One region of the Paenibacillus sp. F4 genome, then DNA from elsewhere that is predicted to be linked to it. Evidence: predicted binding sites of a transcription regulator. Region 1 holds the regulator's gene; the other holds the start of a gene.
The links. Region 1 encodes LexA, which represses DNA repair genes until DNA is damaged. Its sites were predicted from a motif close to CGAACATATGTTCG; they were not measured.
Positions count from the first base shown of each region.

Region 2: a site for LexA is predicted at 1,920-1,933, ahead of C1T21_RS26580 (YolD-like family protein). Genes of this name have one in related genera too.

Region 1 is NZ_POVS01000015.1:73,774-77,195, reverse strand. It holds gene C1T21_RS17325 (hypothetical protein) at 1-501, opposite strand, end outside; gene C1T21_RS17320 (DUF896 domain-containing protein) at 622-828, opposite strand; gene C1T21_RS17315 (LysM peptidoglycan-binding domain-containing protein) at 937-1,305, opposite strand; gene lexA (transcriptional repressor LexA) at 1,494-2,120, shown strand; gene C1T21_RS17305 (hypothetical protein) at 2,404-2,706, shown strand; gene C1T21_RS27400 (hypothetical protein) at 2,943-3,107, shown strand; gene C1T21_RS27395 (hypothetical protein) at 3,149-3,289, shown strand.
Region 2 is NZ_POVS01000035.1:15,324-18,745, reverse strand. It holds gene cysK (cysteine synthase A) at 181-1,122, shown strand; gene C1T21_RS26580 (YolD-like family protein) at 1,545-1,880, opposite strand; gene C1T21_RS26575 (YgdI/YgdR family lipoprotein) at 2,032-2,628, shown strand; gene C1T21_RS27125 (hypothetical protein) at 2,655-2,924, opposite strand; gene C1T21_RS26570 (hypothetical protein) at 3,104-3,334, opposite strand.

The sequences.
Region 1 (3,422 bases):
GTCCACCTGTATCTGATTGGATAGCGCAAACTTCTCAAGTCGCTCTGCAATGGCATCCGTGTCATAGCGACCTAATGATTTAGTAAAAATGAAATTACCGCCCTTACCTTTTCTTTCAACGGTTACGTAACCCTTTTCAATCTTGATGGCTTTCATGTCCCCTGCCGTCATTGGACGTTCTCTACCACCTTTCAGCATATAGAGAGTATCCTTTCCCACTTTCAGATAAGGACGACGGATGAAAAAGATAACAGCCAGCATCAAGTAAAGGCCGAATACAAGCCAATCCATCCCTCGCATGCCAGTCTTAGTCAAAAAGTAACTCATAAGCATGTACAATACAGAAAGACCTGCCAGCATAATTGGCACAGTAATGTTACGGCCACGGAAAATATCCATTGCAGAACCTGCGCCGTTAATGGTTTGAATGCCTTGCTTTTTGCGCGATTTATTTAAATGCGCTGTGTTTTTGCGTACTTTTCTTTCAAATGATCGGGCCATCTCTCAATTCCTTCCCAGATATATTACAATAAAACAATTGCCTCAAAGCTGATCTATATAGATACCATGAAAGGTACCTAAAACAAAAGGCAAATTGTAGGCTTGGGCGCTTTAACAACATTAATGCTTCAGCCCGTCATTTCCCTTCGATGTATCATCGTCCACAAATTCAATCGTCTCAAGCTGCTGCCGAAAATTACGGCGAATGTTACCTAAATAAATTTCCCGAAGATTGGCGCGCTCTGTGGCTTCCTCTTCCGTCAAACCCTCGGATTTTGCTTTGCGCGCTAATTCATTAATGCGCTGTACCAAGCTGTCTATATCCAAATTGTGTCCCCTCCATAAAAGCAAAGATATAATACACTTTGACATGTAGAAAAGAGCTTGTCAAGGCTCCCGTATTACGCTCCCTGACAAGCTCTAATAGTCTATAGATCAGAAGTTAGGAAGCTTGAGTACCTGACCTGCCTGCACTCCCCGATCCTCCAAACCGTTAATCCGCACAATTCCTTCTATATATACCCGTGTATCCATTCGTTCCGGTTTATGATTTGCGGCAATCTCCCACAACGTATCCCCGGGTTGTACGGTCAGTTTAGTCACTTCTTCCTTGGAAGCTGAAGGTGCCGCGAAAACCGTAAGTACACCTGCCCCTGCAATCCAAGCAACAATCACTATAATAAGAAGCTTAAGTAAAAGAGTATTGGTAATAATCTGCATAAAACGCGCCCTACCCTCTTTTCGGGTCTCCTGTAAATTTTCTAAATTCATCGGGAAAATACTTTGATAAGTGCTATATTTCATCATTGGCTGTGTCCTCCAAACGTTTGTTCTTATGTTTTCACAATATAACACGAACATTTGTTTTGTTCAATAGAAAAGAGAACAAAAGTTCGCAATTATTTTCAGGGATTATTTAGAACTTATGTTTGTACGAACGGAGGTTCTATGCTATAATTTTCCCAAACGTTACTAAATGGGGTTGATACGGTATGTCTAAGATTTCGAGCCGCCAGCAGGCCATTCTTGAATTTATCCGCAATGAAGTGCGTCTAAAGGGGTACCCCCCTTCTGTACGCGAAATAGGCGAGGCTGTCGGATTAGCCTCCAGTTCTACGGTTCATGGTCATTTGGATCGTTTAGAGAAAAAAGGACTCATTCGCCGCGATCCTACAAAACCACGGGCTATTGAGTTACTCGGTCAAGACGAATCGGATAACAGCAACTTGATTAATTACTCCATTAGTCGTGTCCCCGTCGTCGGCAAAGTAACTGCTGGCCTTCCTATTACGGCGACAGAAAATATTGAAGATTACTTTCCTCTTCCCCAACACTTTGTTGGTGAGGATAAAATATTCATGTTATCTGTTGTAGGCGAAAGCATGATTGAGGCTGGGATTGCTAACGGAGACTATGTAATCGTACGTCAGCAGCAGACCGCTGATAATGGTGATATTGTTGTAGCTATGACAGATGAAGACGAAGCTACAGTTAAAACCTTCTACAAAGAAAAAGATCATATCCGGCTTCAACCTGAAAATCCAGCCTTTGAACCGCTTCGCCTGACACACGTCAGCATTTTGGGCAAGGTTGTAGGACTCTTCCGGGACTTCCACTGATTTCTCGTTCTTTCTTCCCCGTTATTCTATCCACTAATACAAAACCGGCTGCCTAGGGCAAGCCGGTTTTGTATTGCTATTATGTTTATTATGTATCTCACAACTATTTTTTCATTTCAGCAACCTATTCCTATTTTTTCTACTATAAAATCAGCCTCCCCATCTCAAATAATCCCCCACTGATCTTGAGCAACTATACTGTCATGGGCAAAACTAATAGATCTTTCTTTGATTTGGATAAATATGGTATATTAATTACTCATAGCTCTGTAGGAGGAATTAAATGAAAAAAATTATAATTTCAGTGTTTGCTGTGATATTTATCGCCATAAGCTGTGTAGTTCCAACAATGGATCATTTGTATGCAAAAGAGAACTCACACATAACAACCTACGATCGTATTCAGTACATACAAATACTTATCCATTTCAGGTATTTAGAAAAGCAACTTGAAGCTGTAATTTCCGAAAGAAACAATTATCCAGAAGACAGCCAAGAATATAAACAGCTCTCTGAACAACTGAATCATATTCTTGCTCAAGAGGCGTACTACGAGAAAAAAATTAATACTCTTAATAGTAAATAATTTTCAAACTAAACTGCATATTATTTATCTACACTATTAGACTCATGCCGACCTGCCTGTAACCTTCTCCTGCAACGTAAAGTTGAAATGGCGAAGACAGGCTCGCATGAGGTTTTTTTGTTAACCATTAGGAATATAGGTACCAGCTTCTTTTGGCTTTTAATAGATTTATGCTGATACATTACTATCACAATTGACATATGTATATAGCAGACCTAAGCAAAGGAGATATGCAGATGATCAGAAATAGAGTTAAAACGTATAAGCATCGCATCGGGAAAAACAGATATCTGGTCGTTAAAGTCTTTCAAGCCGCAGCTGCTAAAACAGGAAGCGGAAATGCACTAGCAACCAATGCCTTGAATATCAAAATTTCCAAGCGTAAGCATAAACACCACTAAGATTCATCCGTACCTTCATTTCCTTGAAGGGAGGTGATCATATGAGCAGAAGACATTGCAGACGTGATTTGAGAAGAAGAAGATCAAACATCCGTTCGAATCAAAGAGCCGTTGCGCGTGCAAGAGGTAACGCACTGGCTGTTAATCTGTTTAGCGTAAATGATAGACAACGCAGACGTTAATAATCGTTTTCAAGCAAAAGCAGGAAGGATTCTTCCTGCTTTTTTTGTGTTAAACAGCAAACCTAACTACTGCTATGAATCGTTTAAGCAAGCGGACGAGATCGTAGAATATCACACATAGTTGAACAGTCGT
Region 2 (3,422 bases), on a different contig from region 1:
TGACTCTCTGGTTCTGAATAAGCTTGGACTACTTTTTTATGAGTAGTACCTTAGGCTCAAACTATTCCATCCGTTCCCGCTCCTCACTATGAATTAACAGGACATGGTTATGAAGAAAAATTCGTGATAATATCTATGTCATAGTAAGTAGATATGAATTAATCGTTTGGAGGGATAATTTTGACTAAAATTCACCAAAAGTTGACAGAATTAATTGGAAATACTCCTTTGTTAGCACTGTTGAACTACAGCCAAATCCAAAATATTGAGGCAAACGTGGTAGCAAAGTTGGAATATTTAAATCCGGCTGGTAGCGTTAAGGACCGCATTGGATATGCTATGATTAAAGACGCTGAGGAGAAAGGCTTAATCAATAAAGACTCCGTTATTATCGAGCCGACAAGTGGCAATACTGGAATCGGACTTGCATTTGCAGCTGCGGCTCTTGGATATAAACTTATAATTACACTTCCTGAAACGTTTAGTATCGAACGTCGCAAGCTTTTGACTGCGTTCGGTGCTGAGCTTGTGTTAACACCGGGATCCGAGGGGATGAAAGGCGCTATCAAGCGTGCTGAGCTCTTGGCTGCCGAAACACCAAACTCTTTCATACCACAGCAGTTTAGCAATCCTGCCAATCCAGAAATTCATCGCAAAACTACAGCTGTGGAAATCTGGCATGATACGGACGGCGGTGTAGATATTTTTATCGCGGGCGTAGGTACAGGTGGAACTATTTCGGGCGTTGGCCAGTTATTAAAGGAACGAAAACCTTCTGTAAAAGTGATAGCCGTCGAACCGTTCGATTCACCAGTGCTGTCTGGCGGTACTCCAGGTTCACATCAACTACAAGGACTCGGTGCTGGTTTCATTCCAAATAACTTTAATGAAGAATATGTGGATGAGGTTTTCAAAGTTAAAAACGAAGATGCGTTTGAAACTGCACGCCTGCTTGCCAAAACAGAAGGGCTGCTTGTTGGTATTTCTTCTGGGGCTGCGGTTTATGCAGCAACACAAATTGCGAAACTTCCAGAAAACAAAGGCAAGATGATCGTGGTCATATTACCTGATACAGGTGAGCGTTATTTGTCCACTCCGCTTTTCTCAGACGAAGAATTATAAAACGCCGAAGGCAGGGATCCCTCTGCCTCTTTTGTAAATTTTCCAGCCACGACAAGCAAGAGTCTATAGAATTGTTTCAATAACCTAAAGATGCCCTTCTTCGCTAGCGAAGAAAAAGTTACCTTGGCCCAGCGCGATGTCGTTGTAGCTCATCAGGCTTTTTCTGTAAAAGTGAGCTTCTCCGTAGTAGTCTTGTACCACTCTGTAAGCCTCTTTTTTTAACTTGATGCGGGTGTAACGCATCATCATCAGGAAGTCTTGATTGCGATATGAGAATCCTGCTTTTTTAATTAATCAGCTAAAACACTAGCGTCAAATGCTCCTAGAAAGACTCCGACTGAATTATCGTAGGTAAGGCGGTTGAAAACATTTCTTGTTTGTTGGATAACGTCAGTAGAATATTTACTCCCCTTAGATTTTTGCTAGATACTTGCTGAAATGATATCCTCCAACTTGATCCAACTAAAATCATCCTCGCCACGAAACAGTTTCACTTCCCTGCGAGCAGTATTTATAGACGTGATTACACCTGTGAGTTCTTCGTCATCGAACGGGCTAAAAACCACTAGTGTTACAGGTTGACGTGTGTTGTAGGACTCTATAAGCGCTTGCTCGATCAACTGGACTTCCTGATCGTCAATTTCCGGCTTGCCTCTCCGCTGACGGTCTTTCATGAGTTTTAAGTATGCTTCCTTGTGTTCTGGTATGATAATCCGGCTGCTTCCCCATAAGCCGTTACCTTCTAATTTTTTCGACATGTATGTAGCCTCCTGATGTATTATGTAGAAATTATATTCCGAACATACGTTCTAGACAAGGCTTTTTGTATACCGAATCCAAAACTTTTGTCCCAGGAAAATATTCCTAGTTCTGATAGACTATACGAAAATACAAAATCAGGGGGATAATATGAAAATTGTAACAGGTATATTGGTGGCTGCCGCGTTTCTAACGCTTGCAGCTTGCTCGCCTAAACAAACTGCCACAACAAATGACACCAAACCAGCTACTACGCCAACGAATACTGCCGCACCAGCAGCACCAGTGGAACAAAAGCAAGAAGATACGGTTACTCCTATAAAAAAGGGCGAGACAGTTACAATACAAGATTTCGCTGATATAACAGTAACGGGAAATAAGATTTCAAAAAAAATCGAACCTTCTAAACCGGGAGACTTCCATATACTATACGAATCCAAAGAAACAGACTCTACCTTCTTTGCTCTAGTCATTAAAGCCAAAAATCTTGGGACAGAAGAAATTAAAGCGGATAAAATAGCGGAAGTAAACCTAAAATTCGATAACAAATATGATTATGATACATTCAGCACTATTGAGGAACGTGGTGGTGAAGACTTTATTTACACCAACACCAGTGTAGACCCACTTAAAACGGGAACACTGTACTATCTTTCAGAGATACCCAGTGAGGTGGCTAAAAGTGATAAGCCATTAAAAGCAGAGATAAAGATTCAGGATAAAGTTTATGAATATACGATCAGATAAAAAACAACCCGGAGCAATCCGGGGTTTTAATATTCCGTAAAGTATCTATTGGCGTCACCCATGGGCATGATGATCTTCTGGTCCCTATCCCAGCCCTCTATAATTACGATATCCCACAGATTGTCATTAGCTTCCCATAAGATATACTTATCACGCTCCAAGGCCAGCAACCCGGCCCGTAGTCCTCTGTACGTCTGTCTGTCTTTATCTCCAGTTCTTTCATTGGGGGCAACCGTCTCCGACCAGCAGAATAGTTGTACAGTATCCGCAGTAGTTTGCGCTCGATGTCTGTACAAAGCTGTCTATTACATATGTATGTTTTGTCTTTTATAGCAAAGGAATCAAGTTCTTGTCCTCAGATTGGAACAAGAGCCTGATTCCTTAAATCCTGACCACCCGTCCAACGGGTGGTTTGCTCTTGGGGTATAACCCACTGTTTCTCCATTATTAGACATTCATCAAATTGGCAATAGGATCATTTCTTGTCCTTTATGGCGATCGGTATAAGTTCTTGTCGTTGACTCGGGACAAGAACTTGTACTGAATAGTATACAACACCTTGACCCTCAATGACTGGATATCCGCTTTCGTCGTCGGTCAGCGAAGTTTGTACATGTTTGCCGTGTTGCTTGGCATGTTCCTCATCGTTTAAATGCAGAACTCCTTCTGAATCCAGAAATGCAAAACGTGGTTGTGTAGTAGACATAATTCGTGATCCTCCTAAATAGGTTTAATTTGTTCCTGAATAAAGTGTAAATTCTTTCTACTCCGTACCTACTACGGATTTACATAGT